DNA from 3 places in the Brevibacillus sp. BC25 genome. Region 3 is predicted to be linked to each of the others. Evidence: riboswitches for the same ligand, from Rfam matches in the RefSeq annotation. Region 3 holds a riboswitch; each other region holds the start of a gene.
What was found. A riboswitch is a leader RNA that binds a small molecule or an ion and turns the genes downstream of it on or off. The one in region 3 is predicted to bind S-adenosylmethionine.
Positions count from the first base shown of each region.

Region 1: linked by a shared signal. The riboswitch ahead of metK (methionine adenosyltransferase) and the one ahead of PMI05_RS10905 (methionine ABC transporter ATP-binding protein) in region 3 are both predicted to bind S-adenosylmethionine.
Region 2: linked by a shared signal. The riboswitch ahead of PMI05_RS15495 (aminotransferase class I/II-fold pyridoxal phosphate-dependent enzyme) and the one ahead of PMI05_RS10905 (methionine ABC transporter ATP-binding protein) in region 3 are both predicted to bind S-adenosylmethionine.

Region 1 is NZ_AKIX01000101.1:10,036-17,974, forward strand. It holds gene PMI05_RS23100 (SLAP domain-containing protein) at 1-860, shown strand, start outside; gene PMI05_RS23105 (S8 family serine peptidase) at 1,040-3,616, shown strand; SAM riboswitch class I at 3,678-3,779, shown strand; gene metK (methionine adenosyltransferase) at 3,913-5,118, shown strand; gene PMI05_RS23115 (polysaccharide deacetylase family protein) at 5,270-6,286, shown strand; gene PMI05_RS23120 (sensor histidine kinase) at 6,283-7,425, shown strand; gene PMI05_RS23125 (response regulator transcription factor) at 7,459-7,939, shown strand, end outside.
Region 2 is NZ_AKIX01000052.1:36,061-43,999, reverse strand. It holds gene PMI05_RS15510 (PhoH family protein) at 1-220, opposite strand, end outside; gene PMI05_RS15505 (YhcN/YlaJ family sporulation lipoprotein) at 423-1,025, shown strand; gene PMI05_RS15500 (PLP-dependent aspartate aminotransferase family protein) at 1,050-2,237, opposite strand; gene PMI05_RS15495 (aminotransferase class I/II-fold pyridoxal phosphate-dependent enzyme) at 2,234-3,397, opposite strand; SAM riboswitch class I at 3,492-3,611, opposite strand; gene PMI05_RS15490 (pyridoxamine 5'-phosphate oxidase family protein) at 3,686-4,144, opposite strand; gene PMI05_RS15485 (DUF5665 domain-containing protein) at 4,283-4,624, shown strand; gene PMI05_RS15480 (hypothetical protein) at 4,634-6,031, opposite strand; gene PMI05_RS15475 (hypothetical protein) at 6,224-6,499, opposite strand; gene PMI05_RS15470 (YlaH-like family protein) at 6,510-6,836, opposite strand; gene PMI05_RS15465 (glutathione peroxidase) at 7,068-7,541, shown strand; gene typA (translational GTPase TypA) at 7,610-7,939, opposite strand, start outside.
Region 3 is NZ_AKIX01000038.1:54,854-62,792, reverse strand. It holds gene PMI05_RS10920 (spore germination protein) at 1-453, shown strand, start outside; gene PMI05_RS10915 (GerAB/ArcD/ProY family transporter) at 465-1,589, shown strand; gene PMI05_RS10910 (Ger(x)C family spore germination protein) at 1,589-2,749, shown strand; SAM riboswitch class I at 2,856-2,972, shown strand; gene PMI05_RS10905 (methionine ABC transporter ATP-binding protein) at 3,073-4,086, shown strand; gene PMI05_RS10900 (methionine ABC transporter permease) at 4,087-4,752, shown strand; gene PMI05_RS10895 (MetQ/NlpA family ABC transporter substrate-binding protein) at 4,812-5,651, shown strand; gene PMI05_RS10890 (peptide ABC transporter substrate-binding protein) at 5,840-7,486, shown strand; gene PMI05_RS10885 (SRPBCC family protein) at 7,544-7,939, opposite strand, start outside.

The DNA of each region.
Region 1 (7,939 bases), on a different contig from region 3:
GTGTGGATTCCAAAGAATTGTTTTTGGTGCTGAACGGTCCGTGGGATGATCAATTGGACGAAGCGGAGCATGAGCTCTTGCAATACGCGCATGATGAAATGCCTCCAGTGGTTCGTAACGAAGTAGGTATCATTCCGTTCTTTACGCAGGTTACCAATGATGGTTACTTGGTTCTTACCTACGTTCGCAATGCGACTGACCGCAGCATTTTGCTGCAAAAACTTCCGTTGTCTTTGGTGACGGAGGATGGAGAGGAAGTCGCGAGAAAGACTTTTGATCTGATCACATCTGGTCCAGTGATGGAAATGTCCAGCCGTCCGATGGAATTCATGTTCCGCTGGGATGAGTTCGACCGTATTCCTGAAAAAGAGGTTCCTCTGAAGCTGACCTATATCAAGCCGAAAAAGAATGAAGTAGAAGAGAATCAAAACTTCAATTTGGGTCTGAGTACAGATGAGTCCAAGCAATACTTGCAGCAGGCAGCAGAGAAGGCTCCGATTGTAGAGGGCGAAGTAGATTTGCAAGTCCTCGACATCAAGCCAGGTGAAGATAACGGACTGAAAGTCATCGTTGCTTTCCGTAACGGTCTGGGAAAACGTCTGGAGTTTACCGAAGTGCCGATTATCGTTCATGATAAGGATGGCGATACGGTAGCACGTGTACACTTCACCTTGGAAAACATGAAAGTAGAAGCAAATAGCCATCGTGTATGGGCATTTGATATTCCGTTCTCCTCCATTAAAAAGGAAGAGGTAAATCTGGCGGAACTGACTGCTTTTATTCCGAAAGCACAACAAAGAAAAAAAGAAAAAGCTCAGGTAACACCTGAAGTGGAAGACAATAAAGGTTTGTTACAGTAAGGAGAAAACCCTTTTTGCCCATGGTGAAAAGGGTTTTGTACTGTTATAACGTTCCAAATATTGGGTAATCAGGGTTGCGTGTCTCCCTTTTCATCCGCTATGCTAGGACGAGAAGATAAATACCTGAATTCCTTTTAGACTGCTTATTGTGCAGGGGAGAGAAGGAAGGACTGTTTTGCATGAAAAAATCAGTGAACATGTCAGTAGCGACTGCGTTAAGTGTCGCGCTAGTGATGGCAAACAACCAAACTATTTATGCTGCAGCACCAACTGCATCGAATGACTACTATTTAAGTAACCAGCTTCATTTGAGTCAGATTAGAGCTCATCAAGCTTGGTCACTCGTAAATAGTAATGAACAGATTATCATCGCAGTGCTGGACTCCGGGGCGGATTACAAGCATCCTGATTTGAAGGACAACCTTCTGCCGGGTGTGAATCTTGTCAATCCCGGGAGGTCTGCCCAGGACGATAACGGACATGGAACAGAAGTAACTGGTGTACTGGCTGCTAGCGGGAATAACAGTATTGGTGTATCCGGTGTCTTGTGGAATGCCAAAATTTTGCCGATTAAAGTTTTGGCCAAAAATGGAGATACTACGGTGCAGACTCTTGCTAAGGGTATTAACACTGCCTTGGATCGTGGTGCCAAAGTCATCGTGATGTCTCTCAGCAGTATGGCCTACTCTAAGGAACTGGCGAATGCTGTGCAACGAGCGGAAAGAAACGGAGCTGTTCTGATTGCAGCTAGTGGCAATGAGAGTAGCCGTGTGGCTTATCCGGCAGCTTATCCTACGGTGTTAGCGGTAGGGGCTGTAAGGAGTAACAATGAAGTGCTGTATCAAAGCAATACAGGACCTGAGCTGAACCTGGTAGCACCTGGTTTCAATGTTTATACGACCAAGCTTGGGGGAAAATACGGTTCTTTTAGCGGTACTTCAGCAGCGGCACCACAAGTAGCGGGTGCAGCGGCGCTCATACTAGCTCGTCATCCCAAACTAAGTCCATTTGATGTGAGACAATTGCTTTTTCAAACGGCTACGGACTTAGGGGAAAAGGGATGGGATCGGAAAACGGGCTACGGATTGTTAAATGTCGACAAGGCAGTTCGAACGGCCTTATCCTATGACTTTTTAGAGCCGAACAATCAGACGTACTCAGCCAAAGCGTTTCCGATTGAGTCTCAGATACGTGGAAATTTGGGGCCAAAAGACACGATAGATTGGCTGAAGATGGACATCCCTTACGATGGGAAGGTCAGCTTCACAGCATCAGTGACTTCCGGTGTTTCTTCAGCGATGGCAGCTACCTTTTACCCAGAGAATCGTCCGCCGATTACGCAGTACTTCGGGAATGGGGATACGATAACTGTTCCGGTCAAGGCGGGAAGAATGAATATCCGGTTGATGCGTAACGGAGGGGTCAACAACGCTTTTACCTACGTGTTGACGAGTAAGTTTACCATTAATCCGGACCGTAACGAACCGAACGATACACAAGAGACGGCAAGGCCGCTCGTAGGCAACGAAATCAGTGTAACAGGCAATTTCCACGATGAAGGGGATCAGGATTGGTTCTCCTACTACGTTCGTGAATACGGGCATATGGATGTCACTGTTAGTCCTGATAATAAGCGTGTCGATCTAGTGCTGGGTATCGGTAAACAAGAGCCCGGGAAAAAGACGGTTGTCTGGGATCCTAACTACGATAATGGAACGAAAGACAATCCGACGGAGCGTGTCCAAAAAGAAGTGTCACCAGGCAAGTATTTCATCCGTGTGAGTGAGTACAATCGTAATGCGGTGAATGGCGAATATCAGCTGGATCTGGGATACACGCCAGTAAAAAAAGATTTTAATGAGCCGAATGACACCTATCAAAAAGCGTCTCCGTTAAGCGGTGGGACAGTGATGTCAGGCACAATACCGACAGCTACTGATTCCGACTGGTTCCAATTTACTGTGAATAGTGAATCGTATGTGACGTTCCGAGCGCCGTACATTCCTGTCGATAGCGGCTTTCGTTTCGCGCTCTATAGCGATCGAAACATGAACTATGCGATCGCTTCGACGAATGAGGTAGCGGAGCTGTCTAACCGAGGAAACGATGTTATCGGTTTGCGTTTGCAACCAGGAAAATATTATGTACGCCTTAATAGCGGTACTGCCTTCAAATATGAATCGTACCGACTCACGGTGACGCAGCAGAAATTGATAGCGGGCTATCGCGATATTTCGGACCACTGGGCGCGCTCAGAGATCGTCAGACTTAGCTCTCGCGATATTGTAAATGGGTTTAATGATGCGTCGTTCAAGCCGAACAAGGCAGTGACCCGTGCAGAGTTTGCCACAATGCTGCTTAAATCGATGCGTGCGACCGGTTCCAAGGTAGCGACTACCTATACAGGAAAAACGACCTTCCGGGATATGCCAAAGCGGCACTGGGCGTATCACAACCTAGGTGTATCCTATCAATTGGGAATTTTGAAAGGGTACCCGAAGAATGAAATGAAGCCGGATCAGCCGATATCGCGTGCAGAGATGGCAGTAATGATCGCGCGGGCACGTGATGTTTTGATGTATAACCGTGGTACCTCGAATTATCAGGATGTGCCAACGAGTCATTGGGCTTCTCCTGCTATTGAGGCTTTAACATCTAGAAATTGGGTCAATGGGTACGGTTCTTCCTTTAAACCGAATGGAAGGGCAACTCGCGCCGAGGTAGTTGTGGTACTTTCCAAAGCCTATCAACTATAAGTAAAATTTTTCCTATTGACATCTCTGAAAAAAACAATTATTCTATTATCCGTAATGGATACTCTTATCCAGAGCAGGCGGAGGGACTGGCCCTATGAAGCCCGGCAACCGATCTAGAGCGGTGCTAACCAGCAGAACGGACATCTGTTCTGGCCGATAAGAGGATGAAGGAAGCAAAAAACGCTCAAACCTTTTCCTCCTAAAAGATGGAAAAGGTTTTTTATTTGCGTTTACGTAGATAAAATCCTGACTCGGCTACCACACTATTTGTATGAGGTCAAAGGAGGTATTTTCTCATGGCTTTGCAAAAAGGTCGTCGTCTGTTTACATCCGAATCTGTAACTGAAGGACATCCGGATAAAATTTGTGACCAAATTTCCGACTCCATCTTGGATGCGATCCTGTCCAAAGATCCAAACGCTCGCGTAGCTTGCGAAACTTCCGTAACTACTGGTTTGGTTCTCGTAGCAGGTGAAATCACTACAAACACTTATGTGGATATCCAAAAGCTCGTTCGTGAAACCATTCGTGAAATCGGTTATGACCGTGCGAAATTTGGTTTTGACGCTGATACTTGCGGTGTTATTACTGCAATTGGCGAGCAGTCCGCTGACATTGCACTTGGTGTAGACCAAGCATTGGAAGCACGCGAAGGCAAAATGACTGACGCGCAGATCGAAGCAATTGGTGCGGGTGACCAAGGTTTGATGTTTGGTTTTGCTTGCAATGAAACACCTGAGCTGATGCCACTTCCGATCAGCATGTCCCACCAATTGGCTCGTCGTCTGACTGAAGTACGTAAAAACGGAACACTTGCTTACCTCCGTCCTGACGGAAAAACACAAGTAACCGTTGAGTACGATGGCGACAAACCAGTTCGTATCGATACAATCGTTATTTCTACCCAACATGCTCCTGAGACAACTTTGGAGCAAATCAAGCAAGATCTGGTTGAACAAGTAATCAAACCAGTTGTTCCAGCTGAACTGTTGGACGCTGATACCAAATACTTCATCAACCCAACTGGCCGTTTCGTAATTGGCGGACCACAAGGGGATGCTGGCTTGACTGGCCGCAAAATCATCGTAGATACTTACGGCGGTTATGCTCGTCATGGCGGCGGTGCGTTCTCCGGTAAAGATCCGACAAAAGTTGACCGTTCCGGTGCTTACGCAGCTCGTTATGTAGCGAAAAACATCGTGGCTGCTGGCCTCGCAGACAAATGCGAAGTACAAGTTGCTTACGCAATTGGTGTAGCACAACCAGTTTCCATCGCAGTAGATACTTTCGGTACAGGTACCATTTCCGAAGAAGCTCTGGTGAAATTGGTTCGCAAACACTTCGACCTGCGTCCTGCTGGTATCATCAAGCAGCTCGACCTGCGTCGTCCTATCTACAAACAAACAGCTGCATATGGCCACTTTGGACGCAATGACCTGAATGTTCCTTGGGAGCAAACAGACAAAGCAGAAGTTCTGAAGCAAGAGGCTGCTCAACTGTAATATTGCTGAATGACATAAAAAGAGCCTGGTATTGCTACTGGGCTCTTTTTCGTTTTAGGAGCAGAGTCATCCAATTATTGGGTCAATTGTTGCACAGGAATTTGTAGGACTGTGTCGAATCTCCTAGTGAGGAAGTAGAGGAGGGGTTTTTTTGCCGAACAGAAGGCTCTTCCTGATCGTGTTTCTTACTTTTTTGTTTTTTGCAGTGGCTATTGGGTTGTTAGGCGAATCTTTTCTGGAAAAAAAGAATAAACAAGAAGTGCAACCTTTTCCCCAAGTGGATACGTCTATAAGCATAAGTGAGACAAAAAATGCTGAGCCAAACGTCACACCAATTGAAGAAGCAGCGGTTCAAACGAAAAAGTGGTATAACAATCAGGTTGTGGTTTTGACGTACCATCATGTCACGGATCAATCGAATCAGCGGTATGTCATAGCTCCTGATCAATTTGCCCGACACATGAAATTTTTGCATGATAACGACCTGAATCCGATTTCGTTGGATGAGTTCCTGCGATTTATGGAGACGGGTACCTTACCGACTGAGAATGCTGTTTTGATTACGTTTGACGATGGGTATGAGAGTTATTACAGAGAAGCATTTCCGATCTTACGTACATACGGCTACCCTTCAGTGAACTTCGCGATTGCGGGGCGCTTAAGAGATGTAGCTGACCGAAAACGGGAGAATATGACGCCACCACTTACGCGTCAACAGGTTAACGAAATGGTTCATACGGGACTGGTTACGATCGGGTCCCACACGTACAGTCTGCATGAAGAGGAAGAACGAAATGAATGGGGCGATCTTGGCCCAGAAACAGCTCCGGTCTATCTGAAAGACTTGCAGCGTTTAGAGGACGTGAAAGAGTACAGGGACCGCCTCTATGTGGATTTCAGTATATCTCGCGTCAGTTTAAGCGAATGGATGAAGCAAGAGATCGAAGTCATCTCGTTGCCGTTTGGATACACAAGTCCAAGCGTACTGGAGACAGCTCGTCAAGCTGGCTACCGCTATGTGTTTACATCCAATCGTGGATTCGTAAAACAGGGAACAGATCCGTTTGCCATTCCACGCAATGACATGGGTCTGAGAGATGTAGAAGAAGAGCACCTCCAACAGTTGTTCACGAAGGCTAAAAATGAGTTTGAAGGAGAGCAATCATGAACAAAGCGATAGACATCAGCGTGCTGGACGGGGTGATCAAGCGAACGATTGAAACCGTAGAAACGAGTAAAACTCAAATATTTGATATAGCTGAAAACGCCAGACAGCATGGCAACTCATTGAAGTTTGATTTACATGAACTTCGACAAGAAATTTCCAAAGTGATTCAAAAAGTCGATGCACTTGAACTCGCGTATCGCAAATCGCGCAACAAGCTCGTGTTGGTCAGTCGTAATTTTCATATGTACACGGAGGAAGATATCCGGGTTGCGTATGAAGAGGCGAGCCGTATTCAGGTAGAACTGTCCATTTACCGCGAGCGGGAAAATAATTTGAAGCGCAGAAGAAATGATTTGGAGCGTCAACTGCGTACCTTGGAAGAAACCATCGTTCGTGCAGAAAAGCTGGTTTCTCAAATGGGCGTTGTGCTTGGATATTTGACTGGTGACTTAAGTAAGATAGGCGAGGCGCTGGAATCAGCTAAGCAGCATCAGTTGATGGGCCTAAAAGTAATCCAGGCTCAGGAAGAAGAGCGCAAGCGTGTCGCGCGCGAGATTCACGATGGTCCAGCTCAATCGATGGCAAATGTCGTGCTGCGTTCGGAAATTGTAGAACGCATGTTGAAAAACGAGCGCATTTTGGAAGCGCAGATGGAACTGCACGAGCTGAAGGAAATGGTGCGTTTGAGCTTGGCGGATGTTCGACGAATTATTTTTGATTTGCGTCCAATGGCATTAGATGACTTAGGGCTAGTACCTACCTTGCAAAAATATATTCAAACGTGCGAAGAGCGTATTCAGTCTTCTATCGATCTGGTAGTATTTGGTGTGGAGCCACCTTTGCGCAGTTCAGTAAAGGCTGCGATCTTCCGTTTGGTTCAGGAGTGTCTGAACAATGTGGAGAAGCACGCAGGTGCTACGACAGTTCAAGTGAAGCTGGAATTTGTACAAGATTCGTTAAGCCTTGTCGTCAAAGACGATGGGGTCGGATTCGATCTTGAAAAACGCATAGCGAATGGCAACTCTTTTGGACTCTTGGGAATGCGTGAGCGTGTACAGCTCTTAGAGGGTAGTGTCGAGCTGCAATCCGCTCCGGGAGAGGGAACCAAGGTTATATTCCAAATACCGATAAAATTGTGACATGATACGTAAATAAGTACTGGGGGATGAACCATGGATAAGAGACAGCAAGAACTCCGCATTGTGATTGTGGATGACCATCAATTATTTCGCGAAGGCGTAAAGCGAATATTGGAAATGGAAGAAGATTTCAAGGTCGTCGGTGAAGGTGCAGACGGAGGAGAAGCCACAGTATTGGCGGAAGAGCACAAGCCGGATGTCTTGTTGATGGATATTAACATGCCGAACATAAATGGCGTTTCTGCTGCAGAAAATGTGATTTCTGTAAGCCCTTCTACTCGTGTGATTATGCTCTCGATTCATGATGATGAGGGATATGTGTATCGTACACTCCGCGCTGGAGCGTCTGGCTACTTGCTGAAGGAAATGGGAACGTCAGACCTCGTTGACGCAGTGCGTGTAGTGGCTAGTGGTGGTGCATACATACATCCAAAGGTGACGGGCAAGCTGATTGAAGAATTCCGTCGTCTGAGCGAGCAGGAAGGGACGGCAGAGCGTAGCTTCTCCGTTGATG
Region 2 (7,939 bases), on a different contig from region 3:
CTAGGGTAATGCCAGTGTGCAATTGCCCCAGCTCACGAAAACTGTCAAAGAGCCGAGATACGTACCGAGCATTGCGGCCAATTTCATCCATGTACCGCTTTTTGGAATCGATTTCTTCTAATACGACAGCTGGTATGACAATTTCATTGTCAGCGAAAGAAAACATCGCCCTAGGATCTTGCAGGAGTACGTTGGTGTCCAGTACGTAGATTTTCTTCAAAATCTCGCCTCCTATTACCCTTCTTATATACCCTATGCAATTTTTGTAGGGATGCTCAAGTGCGGCGACGTGATGTACTACAGTCTATGTTCAGGTAGACAGAGATAGACGACCCATTGGCAGAATGAAAATGGGCAGCCCAGAACAAAATACTTGTAACCCTGCCCTCCTCACGAAGGAAGGCAATACTGGGAAAGGGAGAATGCCTGTGAAACGGATCATGATCTACTGCCTCGGTTTTAGCTTGTTGCTTACAGCATGCATGTCGGGCAATAAACCACCGGCGAATCAGGCTGCACAGCCGAAGCATGCCACTCATACTCAACGCGTTCAGCAAACAGCTCCTGAGCCTGCTTATAATCAATCTTCTCAAGCCACCGCTGATCGTCTGGTCCAACTGGCAACTCGTGTGAAAAGGGTACACAGCGCGACTGCTGTGGTCTTGGGCAAATATGCCGTAGTCGGTATTACTGTGGACCCGAATCTGGATCGCCCAGAAGTCGGCGTCATTAAGTATACGGTTGCGGAAGCGCTGAAAGAAGACCCTCAAGGAGCAAACGCTGTCGTAACCGCAGACCCTGCCGTCGTACAACGGTTACGGGAGATGAGAGATGATATTCGTCGCGGTCGTCCTGTTGCCGGAATTACGGAAGAGTTAGCCGATATCGTTGGTCGGATCATACCGCAACTACCGCGCAGTGTGCAGCCCCGCGAACAAACCCCTTCTCAAGTAAAAGAAAAACGTATGCACAAAGAACCGCAAGGACAAAACAAGATCAACGCAAATCGTACAGGAACACCTTAAAAGAAAAAGAGGTATCCCCCGGATTTAAGCCCGGGAGAATACCTCTTTTTCTTTATGGACGATCGCTTCAGATGGCAACTGATCCAATGCTTGCTTCAAATCTGCCACCAAGTCATCGAGATCCTCTAAACCAGCTGACAACCGGATCAAACCATCCGTGATTCCCCTTGCAGCTCTTTCCTCAGCAGGCATCGCCGCATGCGACATCGTAGCTGGGTAGGAGAGAATCGTTTCCACTGCCCCGAGGCTGACAGCCACAATCGGCAATTTCACGCGATCAAACAACGCTTTTGCTCGCTCGCGGCTCCCAACATCAAAAGAAAGAACAGCCCCATGACCAGTCGCTTGTTGTGTTTGAATCAGATGGCCGGGATGATCCGCCAGTCCTGTATAGTAGACTCGGCTTACCTGTGGATGCGAAGACAACCAGTCAGCCAAGCTCGCGGCTGTTTTCGTGCTGACATCCAGTCGGGCTTTCAATGTTTTGAGCCCACGCATCACGAGCCAGCAGTCCTGCACACCCAAAATCGCTCCCATGCCATTCTGGATAAAGTAGAGCTGTTCCCCTAACGCAGCCTCTCTGGTCACAGCCAGACCTGCAACGACGTCGCTATGCCCTCCGATAAACTTCGTTGCACTATGAATGACCACATCTGCGCCAAGCTCCAATGGCCGCTGGTAATACGGGGTAAGGAATGTATTATCGACAATGACTAGCAAGCCGTGCTCCTTCGCGATACGAGAAACCGCTGCAATATCTGTCACCTTTAAGGTGGGATTGGAGGGGGTCTCCAGGTAAACCCCTTTCGTTGCAGATGTAATGGCCCCACGAACGGCTTCTGTATCTGTTGCATCCACGAACGTAACAGAGATGCCCATTCTCGACAATACCTTGGTCAAAAACCGAAACGTGCCACCGTATACATCTTCCGCCACTACAACATGGTCTCCAGCTGAAAACAACATGAACACGCTGGATATGGCAGCCATGCCAGATGAGAACGCGAAACCGCGTGCGCCTCCCTCCAGAAACGCAATGGCTTCCTCCAAAGCCTGCCTGGTCGGGTTGCCTGATCTTGCATAATCGAATGTACCTGGCTGATCGATATCAGCCTGATGAAATGTGGAAGCCTGATAAATCGGAACCGACGACGCACCTGTGAACGGGTCAATGCAAGTTGAACCGTGGAGGATCTTGGTTGCAAAATTCATCGTACACTCCCCCCTACGACCAAACTAGCATTCAATGCCTGAAACAAATCGGCTACGACATCATCTGGATGCTCGATGCCAACCGACAGTCGCAACAATCGATCACAAACACCGACATGCTCTCTTACTTCTTGCGGGATATCGGCGTGAGTCTGCGTCGCCGGATACGTACACAATGACTCGACACCACCCAGACTTTCTGCAAAGGACACGATTTGCAGATTTTGCAGGAACAATCCCACCTGCTCTGCATCACATACGCGGAACGATACCATCCCACTATGCCCAGTCGCTTGATTCACCTGTATCTCATGTCCCGGATGCTCTGGCAGACCTGGATAAAATACCTCCGCTACTGCCGGATGCTCACGCAGCTTTTCCGCGACAATCAAGGCATTGGATTGATGGCGCTCCATCCGCAATGCCAATGTTTTCATCCCGCGAACGAGAAGCCAACAATCTTGCGGTCCGAGTACAGCACCGATTGAATTGTGCAAAAACCGGATTTTTTCCGACAACTCTTCCCCTTTTGTTACGATGAGTCCAGCCAGCACATCGTTATGTCCTGCCAAATACTTGGTTGCACTATGTAAGACGATATCTGCACCAAGCTCTAGTGGGCGTTGACAATACGGGGTTAAGAATGTGTTGTCTACAATCGTCAGGAGCCCGTGCTGTTTCGCCAATCGTGTTACTACTCGAATATCGGTAATCTGCATGAGCGGATTGGTTGGCGTCTCGACGAAGATGGCCTTTGTATCCGGGCGAATCGCATCTTTGAGTGCACGAATGTCACGTAAATCCACGTACGAAAACGTCAGACCGTAACGAGAGAGCACTTGCTCGAACAATCGATAGGTTCCCCCGTACAGATCGAGTGAAACGATCAGATGATCCCCTTGGGAAAACAAACCCATGACGGTATGAACAGCAGCCATTCCGGAGGCGCAAGCAAATCCTGCATCTCCTGATTCCGCTTCAGCGATGGTCTCCTCCAAAATGGTGCGAGTAGGATTAGCTGTGCGTGTATAATCATATCCAGTGCTCTGGCCCAAGGCAGGATGGCGATAAGCCGTTGCATAGTAAACAGGAAAGCTCACCGCCCCTGTATTTTCGTCTCTGCCTACGCCCGCCTGAATCAATTTTGTTTCCAATTTCATGTCTATTTCTCTCCCTCCAATAATGTACGAGGGCATCAAAAAAGCCCCCTTTCCTCTGAAAGAAGGCTTTGTTTACGTCACCGTAAGCAAATCCTTCTCATCTTTCAGAGTTTGATAACTCTGCAGGAATTAGCACCATTATCTCCCTGATAAAATACAGGTGATTGGTTGCCGGGCATCATCGGGCCAGTCCCTCCGCCGCTCTGGATAAGAAGATTGCTATTCAATTTGATTGACCCTAATACTAAAGGATCGGCAGGATTCTTGTCAACAATTTATTTCCACCCGTTAATTTGCATCTTTCAAAGCGGTCATAACTTGATTGTCCAGCTTCGCTGCCGCGTTTTTGTCATACGTCTTTTCATATTGTGGTTCTACGGAAATACGGGAACCGTAAAACATAATATCACGAACAGCCTCAATCTTGATTTCTGCCATGGCCAGCTTGAGCGGAACACCTTCCAGTCGGTCTGTTTTGACGACAGCACGACCATTAATGGCGAAAGACGAGCCGGCACCGATCAAATGCAGGACAACTTGTGGTTCCTTCGCAATATTAGCCAAAATACGTGAGCGATTATCCACGGCAAAACGAATCGTATCGGCGCTGACAGCATACGTCCAGGACAAGGAGCTGAGCGATGGTGCCCCTGACTCATGGTCTACTGTGCCCAAGGTAACAAAACGCTCCTTTTGCAAGAGCTTGAATAAATCTTCGGAAAGAGATTGGGAAACAGTTTCAGCCATTTTAAAGCCTCCTAACAAACGTTTTGTACGTTCATTTTACCCTTCGCTTAGCTGATAGGCAAACGTTTCCTCTCCACCTTGATTCTGGTTGTCTTTTTCCCTAGACTGGTAGGTAACAATACCGAATGATGGAAGGGGATGGACAGCTTGTCGCCTACAGACCGCCTTATGCAGCAAATTGACCAAGTACTTGAAGAGCTTCAGGAAGTTCGGAAGGTAAATGAGCGGATGCATAAAATTGCGATGTTCCTGGAAGATATTCGACTAGCAGATGTGATCCAAAATTACACAGCCCCGCGCAAGCTGCTCTGGATTAATTTCCTCGCAGGTCTTGCCCGGGGTCTGGGATTGACAATTGGTACTGCTATCGTTTTGGCTTTCCTCGGCTCCCTCTTGACGCAATTTCTTTCGATCCCCATTCTGGGGGATTACATCAGACAATTGGTGGAGTACGTCGAGACTTACAAGCAGCGGCCTTAACGATAGAGACTAGTCTCTGTCGTCGTCACGATCGTCATCGTCGTCATGATCATCATCGTGGTCATCATTCCATTCCTTACCGTGCTTTTTCCAATAGCCATACGCGTTGCCGTTGGGATGCTTATCTTTTTGCTTCCCTTTTTCTTTTTTCTTTTTGTCATCATCATCGTCTTCATCGTCATCTGTTGGCTTCACAGGCTCGACAATGACTTTTGTGCTTAATGCAACGTCAGCTTTCTTAACCAGCTTATCGTCTTCATACAATGCGAATTGAATCGATTTGGCGCTAAAGGAACGATCCTTGTAAGACAACGTCAAAGAAAACTCACCTTTGTCATTCGGTTCAATTTCTTTTTTCTTCCCGTCAGGAGCGATCACAAACAATTCTGTATCGTCCTTTTTATTCCAGCCGCTTACTGTCCCCTTCACCTGAATGGATTTGGCGGCAGGATTGTTTACAGCAGTCGCCTTGATGGCATATACGGACGCTTGATCCTTGTCAGGAGCGTTAACGATTTCTACCTGAACGGATTCAGAATCAATCTTCTTGCCATCCTCGTAAACCTCAATCAAGGCTTTTTGATCTTTTGCTGCTTGTACATCCTTTACTGAAACCGTAAAGCTGCCTACGCCATCCCACAGCTTCTTCACGTTTGCGTCTTTTTTCACGCCATTATAGGTGACAGTTACTTTGTCTGCCCCCTGCTTGACAATTCCTTTTACTTTTAATTCCTTTTTCTTCGCATCCAATACAGACATGGTATGGATGATCATTTCCTTATCTTCTTCTGCTTTTGGAACGATCTTTACCTTTTCGCTATCAACCAACTTGCTGCCTGCATAGGCACTCACGGTTACATACGGTTCATAAGATGCATCAGGAGCTTCAAAGCTGACCGTAAAAGAGTGCTCGTTGGTCGGCACGACTTCAATGATGTCGGAATTCGGCTTTTTCACAACCACTTTGGTGACATCCGAAGTCACAATCCCCTTTATGTACACCTTGTTATTTTCAGTCTTGGCATTTACACTCACGATTTCTTGATCATTGTCTGTCAGGCGCACTTCCAGCCAAATATCGCTGTAGTACTCGTTGTAGATACGCTCCCACTCCGCTTTGTTTTCTTCCATAAACGTTTGGAGCTTCGTATTCAAGTTGATTTCTTCTACAATGATGTACAAGTTGTCCGCTTGATTTTTCAAGAGCATGTTCAACGTGGTTGGATCATTTTGGGCAAGTTCTTTCAGATTGTAGCGTGTGACTTGCTTGCCCTCGTCATTCATGACTACCTTTGTGGCACTTGGACTAGCAATCGAGCTTGCATTGGCAAAAATTGGCGTCAAACAGCCAAGAATACCTGCAGCTGTCACCACTGCTAATACGGGCTTGGTCATGTACTTTTTCAACGGTAGTTCCCCCTTCTAGTCTGCCAAAATCCCCCTGGTTGCTTGGGGCATGAATATTGACGGGAAATCATTTTCAAAAGTTGCATCATCCTAAAAACCGCATCTTATTACCTATGAAAAGCCCTTGATACAAAAAAACTCCCCCCAACCTCCGAATCATTTCGGCAAGTTTAGGGGGAGTCTTTGTCCCGGTTAGTTACAGTTGAACTTGGGTTCACTTTCAATCGCGACCAATAAAGATTCGACTGATTCAGCAGGGTATCGCACTTCCACGGACTGTGAATCAGCGTTCCCAAATAGCACGTACCAGCTACCTTCCTGACGATAGCCGATATCGCTCATTTGATGATCCTCTTGCAGCAATTGCAAGAAAAAAGCAGCTGTCTCCAAAGCAGAGCGATCTTCTGGTCGCGCATGGGCAACCACTTGAATTTGGAGCCAGTTAAAAAGTGCATCTTCACGCTTCACGTGGCTCTCCTCACTTTCGACCAGTTTGCTCCGGCTTGATCCGTACCTTTACAATCACGAGAATCGCGATCGCCACCAGCATTGCACTTTTCACAGGTAGCTGCACATCCAAAATAGCGAAAATGAGAGCTCCAGCAAATAAAAGGATGTACAAGAGTAAGGTTTTCAAAATTGGCATACGGATACGGGTAGCAAAGCCAAGATAATAGACAATAATTAATTCCACAAACAAAATCCAAGCCCGATATTTATCAGCCCATATGCGAAAGCTGTCATATCCTGTGAGCTGATCTGGATTAGTTGGCACATAGGTTGATGCGATTTGTATCCAGTCCATCACTTATCTCTCCTGTCTTCAAGCGGTGAAACTCCTACCACTTCACATGCCACCTCATAGGCGGAATGAAGCGAATAGTCACTCCTTTTTTCTTAGGAAAACGCTATCTTTCTTACTTTATCAGGTGGTGGATTCTGTGTCAAAAAACGGTAGGTCCTTCCATGTTGCTGGCATGAATTTCGCCGTACATGCTATGATGAGGATATGTCAGTAGAAAAAGGTGGGAATAAGATGAGCTTGTATGATATTGCTGTCAAAACGATTTCCGGTGAAGAGAAGACATTGTCCGCCTTCAAAGGGCATGTCCTGCTAATCGTGAACGTCGCCAGCCAATGCGGCCTTACCCCTCAATATAAAGGGCTACAGGAGCTGTATGAGCGTTATCAGGATAAGGGTCTCGTCATTCTCGGCTTCCCTTGCAACCAGTTCGCTGGACAAGAGCCAGGAACAGAAGAAGAAATCGCAACGTTCTGCGATCGCAATTACGGCGTGACGTTCCCGCTGTTTGCGAAGATCGATGTCAATGGTCCTGGTACTCACCCGTTGTATCAGTACTTGAAGGAACACGCCCCGAACGAAGAAAATCCAGATATCGAATGGAACTTCGCCAAATTCATCGTGGATAAAGACGGTCATATCGTAAAACGCATCAGTGCTCGTACTCAACCTGAAGAGCTCAGCTCTGATATCGAGAGTTTGTTGTAAGGACAAGCCCAAACAAAAACGCCACTTCATCCCAAACAGGATCAAGTGGCGTTCTTTTCTTTTCTATCTTACGCTTGCGGTTGTGCTTCATAGCGTCTTTGCTTCTCATAGCGCTCACGATCTGATTTGTTCAGATATTTTTTGCGCAGACGAACGGATTGAGGTGTTACTTCGCACAGCTCATCGTCGTTCAGATATTCCAGTGCCTCTTCCAAAGACAACATGCGAGGAGTCTTCATTTTGACAGTCTCATCCTTAGTCGCAGAACGTACGTTGGTCGCATGCTTTTCTTTACATACGTTAACGGTCAGATCGTTGTCGCGGTTGTGCTCGCCCACGATCATTCCTTCGTATACTTCTGTACCTGGCTGAATGAACATTGTTCCGCGATCTTCAAC
Region 3 (7,939 bases):
GCGGGAGCGAGGCTGCCGACCAAGGTCGGTCAGACGATTGGTATCGTGGGCGGTATTGTTATCGGACAAGCTATCGTTCAGGCTGGATTTACCAGCAATATTTTAATTATTATCGTTGCCCTCGGGGCTTTGTCATCCTTTATCGCGCCTAGCTATATGATCGGTTCTACGATCCGGGTGGTTCGTTTTCCAATGATTTTTCTGGCGGGTGTGCTGGGTGCATTAGGCATTGTGGTCGGATTTAGTTATTTAGCCAGTCACTTGCTTCGCCAGACCAGCTTAGGGCGTCCGTATATGTACCCGATTTACCCCGTGCGATTTTCAGATTGGAAGGACGGATTTATACGCGCTCCCTTATCCTCCCTTTCGGAACGCCTCAAGTTTTTTAACCCAAAACGAATATCGCGCTTTGACAGGGATAGAGCCAAAGAGAAGAAAGACATTGATGAGTAAGCGAGGCGGCTATGAAGATCAACATCGATGTAAGTAAGGGCAATACCATATCGGCATATCTTGCAGGGGTTCTTGTACATGGCACGCAGGTTGGGATGGGCATTCTGGGCTTCCAACGAATCATTGCCAAGGAAGCGGGGCACGATGCTTGGATATCTGTCATACTCGCAGCCTTGTTTACTCATCTTACGGTGATGACCATTAACAAGACCTTGCAAAGATACCCCTCAGCCGATATTTACGGAATTCAGGAAGATGTGTTCGGAAAGTGGCTGGGAACAGGCATTAGCATCATTTATTTGACCTATTTTTTTGTGTCGGCTGGAGTCATTTTACGTACCTACATCGAAGTTGTCCAAACATGGGTCTTTCCGAATTTGCCTACGTGGATTCTGTCTGGCATCATCCTTTTTCTAGCGTTTTACACAGTCGTAGGGGGGATAAGAGTCATAGCAGGCTATTCGTTTTTTTCTATTATGGTCACGATATGGCTGATACTTGATTTATATTTTCCCTTGCAATTTGCGCGTTGGGAATATTTGCTTCCCATCATGGACACTAGCCTAGAGGACCTTTTCAATGGAATGATCGCCATGTCTCTGACCAGTGCCGGCTTTGAGATTCTCTACGTTGTCTATCCTTATGTACAAAATAAAGATAGAGTACATAAAAGTGTGCAGTTGGGAGTGCTAGTGACGTATCTGATTTATTTGTTTGTCATGATTGTGGCGCTGGTCTTTTTTAGTCAGGGTCAGCTCATGAGAACGATCTGGGCGACACTCAATATGCAAAAGATGGTGTACCTCCCTATTTTGGAAAGGTTTGAGCTGGTTGTCATTTCGTTGTGGCTTCTCGTGATCTTACCGAATATCATGTTGTATTTGTGGTCTTCTGCCCGGGGGCTCAAGCGCTTGTTCGGATTCAACCTGCGTCATTCGTTGTATTGGATTATGCCCGTGATTTATGTAGCTTCCTTGTCGCTGCTATCCAGGCAGGAGATGAGCAGGATGACGAATATATTCTCGCAAATAACCGTGTACATGATTTACGTGTACCCCTATTTTTTGTACTTCATGGTCTTGCTGAAACAGCGAAAGCAACGGGCGAAACCAACCAGCAAAGGAGAGAGTGCCTGATGCTGTCTGATCGAAAACATTGGATGCGATTATCCAATCGGCTTCTTGCGGTGTGGTGTTCAGGTTTCCTCATCTTAGCAGGCTGTACAGATCGGCAAATTTTTGATGAGACAGGACTTGCCACGGCTGTCGGCTATGATCTGTTAAAGGATGGAAATATTCGTGGGACAGCGATCATGCCCTCCATTAATCCAGAGGCGAAAGAAAAGATACAGCTTTTCTCAGCTACCGGTGAAACCAGCAAAGGTATTCGGGATCGGATTAATTTACAATCAGATAAAAAAGTATTGGGTGGGCAAATTCGTGTCACACTCTACAGTGAAAACTTGGCAAAACGTGGACTTGGCAGTATCGTTGACACGTTGTATCGGGATTCCTCTATTTCCAGCAGGGTTTATCTTTGCCTATTTGAAGGCGAAACATATGATATGTTAACGTATCCCTACTCGGAAGAAGGAAATATCGGAATCTATTTATACCGTATGATTGAGCAAAATATTGAAGGGGAAAAAATTCCTTCTTCCACCATGCATGAGTTTTTTCGAGCTTATTATGACAAAGGAATCGACCCGATCATGCCGTACATTGCAAGAAAGGGAAATGAGCTGCAAATCAAGGGTATCGCATTATTTCGAGGGGATCGTTATGTAGGGTGGATCACACCAAAGGAAGCCTTTTTAATCAAGCTCATGCATGGGAAATTCAGCATTGGCAGCTACGATACTTCTGTTCCTGCTCATATTTTTGGTGAGGAGCCAAAGAGCCACGGAAGTAAAAAAGACCGCGTGCAGCTTGTCTTTGACACCATTTCCAGCACATCTAAAATTGACCTGACCCAAGTGTCCCCCCCGGTATTTGATATTCATATCCGATTCCATGCGCGGATTTTGGAATTAACCCTTCCGCTGAAGCTAGAGAATGCAAAGCTGATGAAAATCATGGAGAATGCACTGGAAAAAGAGATCGAAAAAGAATTGCAGAAAGTTGTCAGTAAATTGCAGGGCTTCGATGTCGATCCCGCTGGATTCGGGATGGTGTATCGTGCAAATAGAAGAGGAATGGTAAACATGACGCAGGCCGAGTTGAGAAAAGTCTTCAAGGAAGCAAGGTTTCGCTTTCATGTAAAATCAACCATCATCCGCAACGGCGTCATGGATTAAAAAACTTTTCCTGCTATTACTATTGACGTTATATTTTCAAAAAGGATATAATCCGTTTTGTATCATCAAGAAATAGAAAAAACGAACATAATATACGTAGATATCTTTCTTATCAAGAGAGGCGGAGGGACAGGCCCTATGAAGCCCGGCAGCCGGTTCATTTTCGAATGAACGTCGCGGTGCCAATTCCTACAAGGTTGTATTGATCTTGTATAGATGAGAAGGGTGGATGCGAACGTATACATTGCGTTGCAGCCCCTTTTTCGTTTATTGAAAAAGGGGTTTTCTGATTTTATTTAGATTGTGGTCGGGAGGTGGATGCGTTGATCCAACTGCGTCATTTGCATAAAAGCTATCAAGTACAAGGTAAAACCATCCCAGCATTAACGGGGATCGACCTTTCCATAGAGCAAGGAGAAATATACGGGATTATCGGACACTCTGGTGCAGGGAAAAGTACGTTGATCCGGTGCATCAATTTGCTGGAGCGCCCAACTTCAGGGGAAGTTATTGTGGACGGTGTCGATTTGACAAAGCTGGCTGAAGGGAAGCTGCAAGAAAAGCGCCGCTCAATCGGCATGATTTTTCAGCACTTCAACTTGCTGTCTTCTTCGACAGTCGGCGAAAATGTCGCTTTTCCACTCAAGCTGGCCAAGCGTCCGAAGGCAGAGATTGATAAGAAAGTAAACGAGCTGCTGAAGCTGGTTGGCTTGGAGGCACATAAGGACAAATATCCGTCTCAGCTGTCTGGCGGACAGAAGCAGCGTGTCGGAATCGCCCGGGCGCTCGCGAATGATCCAAAAGTGCTGCTCTGTGACGAAGCTACATCGGCTCTCGATCCGCAGACGACGAACTCCATTCTGGCACTGCTTTTGGATATCAACCGCAAGCTGGGCTTGACCATTGTGCTGATTACCCACGAGATGCACGTCATTCGCTCCATTTGTGATCGTGTCGGCGTGATTGATGGAGGAAAGATCGTCGAGTCGGGTAACGTACTGGACGTATTCCTTCGTCCGAAGCATCCAACGACACAAGAATTCGTGGAACAAGTGGCGGATTCTACAGAACTGCGCGAAGCAGTTGAGCACGAAAAGGCTTCGGGGATCCGTACCATTGCTCGTGTCACCTTCCTCGGAGAAAAAACGTACCAGCCGATCCTGTTCCAAACGATGCAAGAGACCGGCACGGTGTTCAGCATTTTACAGGGAACGATCTCTCGCATGAAGGATACGCCGTATGGTCAGTTGGTGATTGAGCTGGAAGGCGATGTTGCACAGAATCAAAAGACCATTGAGACGCTGCGCCAACGTGGCTTGGAAGTAGAGGTGATATAAATGGACTGGACATTCGAGAATGTGGATTGGGCTGAAATCGGCGTAGGTACGATGGACACGCTCACGATGCTCGGCTTTTCCACCCTGTTTACCGTCCTGATTGGTTTGCCGTTGGGAATCATTCTGTTTTTGACTTCACGCGGACAGCTTCTGCAAAACCGCACTTTTTATACGATCGCATCATTCGTTGTCAACGTATTACGTTCGGTACCGTTTATCATTTTGATGATCTTGCTGATTCCTGTGACGAAAATGATCGTAGGAACTTCACTCGGCGTACTTGGTGCCATTCCGCCGCTCGTATTTGGTGCCGCTCCGTTTTTCGCGCGTTTGGTGGAAACCTCTCTGCGTGAGATTGATAAAGGCGTGATTGAGGCTGCACAATCTATGGGGGCTTCCAATTGGCAGATCGTCTGGAATGTCCTTTTGCCAGAGTCTAGATCTGGCCTGATCGCGGGTATTACGATCACGACGGTTACGCTGGTCTCCTACACCGCAATGTCTGGGGTAATTGGCGGTGGTGGTTTGGGTGACTTGGCGATCCGATACGGATACCAACGCTTCCAAACCGATGTCATGATTGTGACTGTTGTTATTTTGCTGGTGATGGTACAGATCTTACAATCGCTGGGGGACCGTCTGGTTCTTAAGTTCAGCCGTAAGTAGGATTTTTCCATATAAGTTATCAAAGAATAAGACAAATACATGCAAGGGGGAAATCATTCATGAAAAAGCTAGTCGTATCTGTACTTTCTACTGTATTGGCATTTTCTTTGGCAGCTTGCGGAGGCAAAACCGAAACAGCACCTGCTCCAGCTGAAGGCGGCGCACAAGGCGGACAACAGGAAGTAACATTGAAGGTAGGCGCTTCTCCCGTTCCACACGCAGCAATCTTGAAATTCGTTCAACCAAAACTGAAAGAACAAGGCGTGAACCTGGAAATTAAAGAGTTCACCGATTATGTACAACCTAACGTTCAAGTGAACGAGAAACAACTCGACGCAAACTTCTTCCAGCACAAGCCTTACCTGGAAGACTTCAATAAAGGACAAAACATGAACCTGGAGCCAGTAGTGGCTGTTCATATCGAGCCATTCGGCGCTTACAGCAAAAAAGTAAAATCTGTAGATGAATTAGCTGATGGCGCAACAGTCGCACTGCCAAACGATCCAACAAACAGCGGTCGTGCACTCGCACTCTTGGAGAAAAATGGCGTGATCAAGCTGAAAGAAGGCGCTGGCATCAGCGGTACAGTGAAAGACGTTGTTGAGAACAAGAAAAACCTGAAATTCAAAGAAGTAGAAGCAGCAATGCTGCCACGCGTTCTGGAAGAAGTAGATTTGGCATTGATCAACACCAACTATGCGCTGGAAGCAAAGCTTGTTCCAACCAAAGACGCCCTGTTTATTGAAGATAAAGATACTCCATACGCAAACTTCTTGGTAGCTCGTCCTGACAACAAGGATTCCGAAGCGATTCAAAAGCTGGCAAAAGCACTGAACTCACCTGAAGTGAAAAAGTTCATTGAAGATGAATACAAAGGCGCGATTATTCCAGCGTTCTAAAGTAGAAATAATTGATCGATCAACAAAAGCCCAACTGGCCGAAAAGCTGGTTGGGCTTTACTTTTGTTTATAATATAATGAATTTTCATAAAATTTAATTAAATCTATAACAACTCCGTTTTCAACCCAATTCCGGTTGAGTATATTGTGTTTGAAATGTGAAAATATAAATAAGGGGGAATTTTCAGATGAAAAGAAATCTCAAGTTGTTTCTTGGCGCGATGCTGGTCGCCGGAAGCGTGTTAGCTGGATGCTCCACGAGTCAGCCATCAACGACAGCCCCTCCAGCTGAGGGAACCGCAGCACCCGCTGAAAAGCCTGCAAATGCAAAGCCGCAGCTATTTCGGGCGAACATTACGAGCGAGCCATCGACAGCGGACCCTGGTCTTGCGAAGGATGCCACTTCGGGAGCGGTTGTTCGTGCTACTTTTGATGGCTTGACTCGCTTCGATGCTAACGCAAAGCCAGTGAATTCAGTAGCATCCGATATAAAGCTCTCAGATGACAAACTGGTGTATACGTTCACGCTCCGCGACTCGAAATGGAGCAATGGCGATCCAGTAACTGCCCATGACTTCGTGTATGCATGGAAGCGTGCACTCGGCAAGACTTTTGGGGCTGAGTATGCATATCAGTTGTACTATATTAAAAATGCGAAGCTGATTCACGAAGGCAAGGTAAAGCCCGACGAACTCGGTGCAAAGGCTCTCGATGACAAAACACTGGAAGTCACGCTGGAGAATCCTACGCCTTACTTCCTGGAGCTGACGTCTTTCTACACATACTACCCGGTTAATCAAAAAGTAGTGGAAGCCAATCCGAAATGGGCAAACGAAGCGGCAACGCACGTAAGCAACGGTCCATTTAAGATGAAAGCGTGGGAGCACAAGAGCAAGATCGTGCTTGAAAAGAACGACCACTACTGGGATAAAGACGTAGTGAAGCTCGATCACATTGAGTTTACGATGATCGAGGACGATAATACAGCCCTGTCCATGTTCGAGAACGGAGAGCTGGATTGGGCAGGTCAGCCACTCGGTGGGCTTCCGACCGATGCTATTCCGACATTGAAAGAAACAGGCAAGCTCGTGGTGCATCCAAAAGCGACGATGTACTGGTACAAGTTGAACACGACAAAAGGGCCGCTCAGCAATGTGAAAATTCGTAAAGCCTTGGCATACTCGCTAGATCGTCAAACCATCGTAGATAACATCACACAAGTCGGCCAGGTGCCAACGATGGGGATGCTGCCGCAATCCATGATTATCAATAAAGATGGTTACTTCAAGGATAATGATGTAGAAACAGCCAAAAAGCTGTTGGAAGAAGGCATGAAGGAGCTTAACGTAACAAAGCTGCCACCGATCACTTTGTCTTACAATCCAAGCGACAGACATAAGAAAATTGCTGAAGCAATTCAGGACCAATGGAAACAAAAGCTTGGCATTGAAGTAAAACTCATGGTTAAGGAGGCCACTGTTCACTTGCAGGATATGCATGAACTCAATTACGAAATAGGCCGTATCGGCTGGAATGCAGACTTTAATGATCCAATGAACTACCTGGAAATGTTCCGAGATGGTAAAACAGGCAACAACGACACGGGCTGGGAAGATCCGCGCTATCAGGAGCTGCTGAAGCAGGCATCGGTAGAAACTGACCCAGAGAAGCGCAAGCAGCTGTTTGGCGAGGCTGAGCAAATCTTCATGGATGCCATGCCTTTGATCCCAATGTTCACGGATGTGGATGTCTGGGTGCAAAGTGACAAAGTGAAAGGTGTTCAAGTGGATGGACTCGGATTTATCGATCTGAAGTGGGCAGAAATGACGGAGTAACGAATATAACAAAAATCCCGAGGCCAACGAAATTGCTGGTCTCGGGATTCTTTTGTATTAGTAGCCAAAATCAAGTGTCTTGCCTGTCTCCGCATACGTCTTGATCGACGAGAGCATCATCGGCCAATTGTTGCTGGCACTTACGTGGGAGGGGTGGTCTTCTGTCCATTGATCATGGATCAGTGTCAGCTTGGTGCAGCCGCCAACCGGTTCTAAGGTAATGGTGACGCGAGTCTGCAATTCCGCATGATTTTCGTAATAGGCAGGACCAGGATGTTCAGTGAAACTGAAAATGTGATGAGGTTCGAACTGCAAGATTTTCCCGTATACATGCACCGTGTCGTCACCAGCTTTTCCCGGACCAACGTAAGCCATCTCATCGCCTACTTGAAAAGTCGAGCGGATCGTACAGCCAAAGAAAGTACTCTTTACGCCTTCATCGGAAGTAAGGAC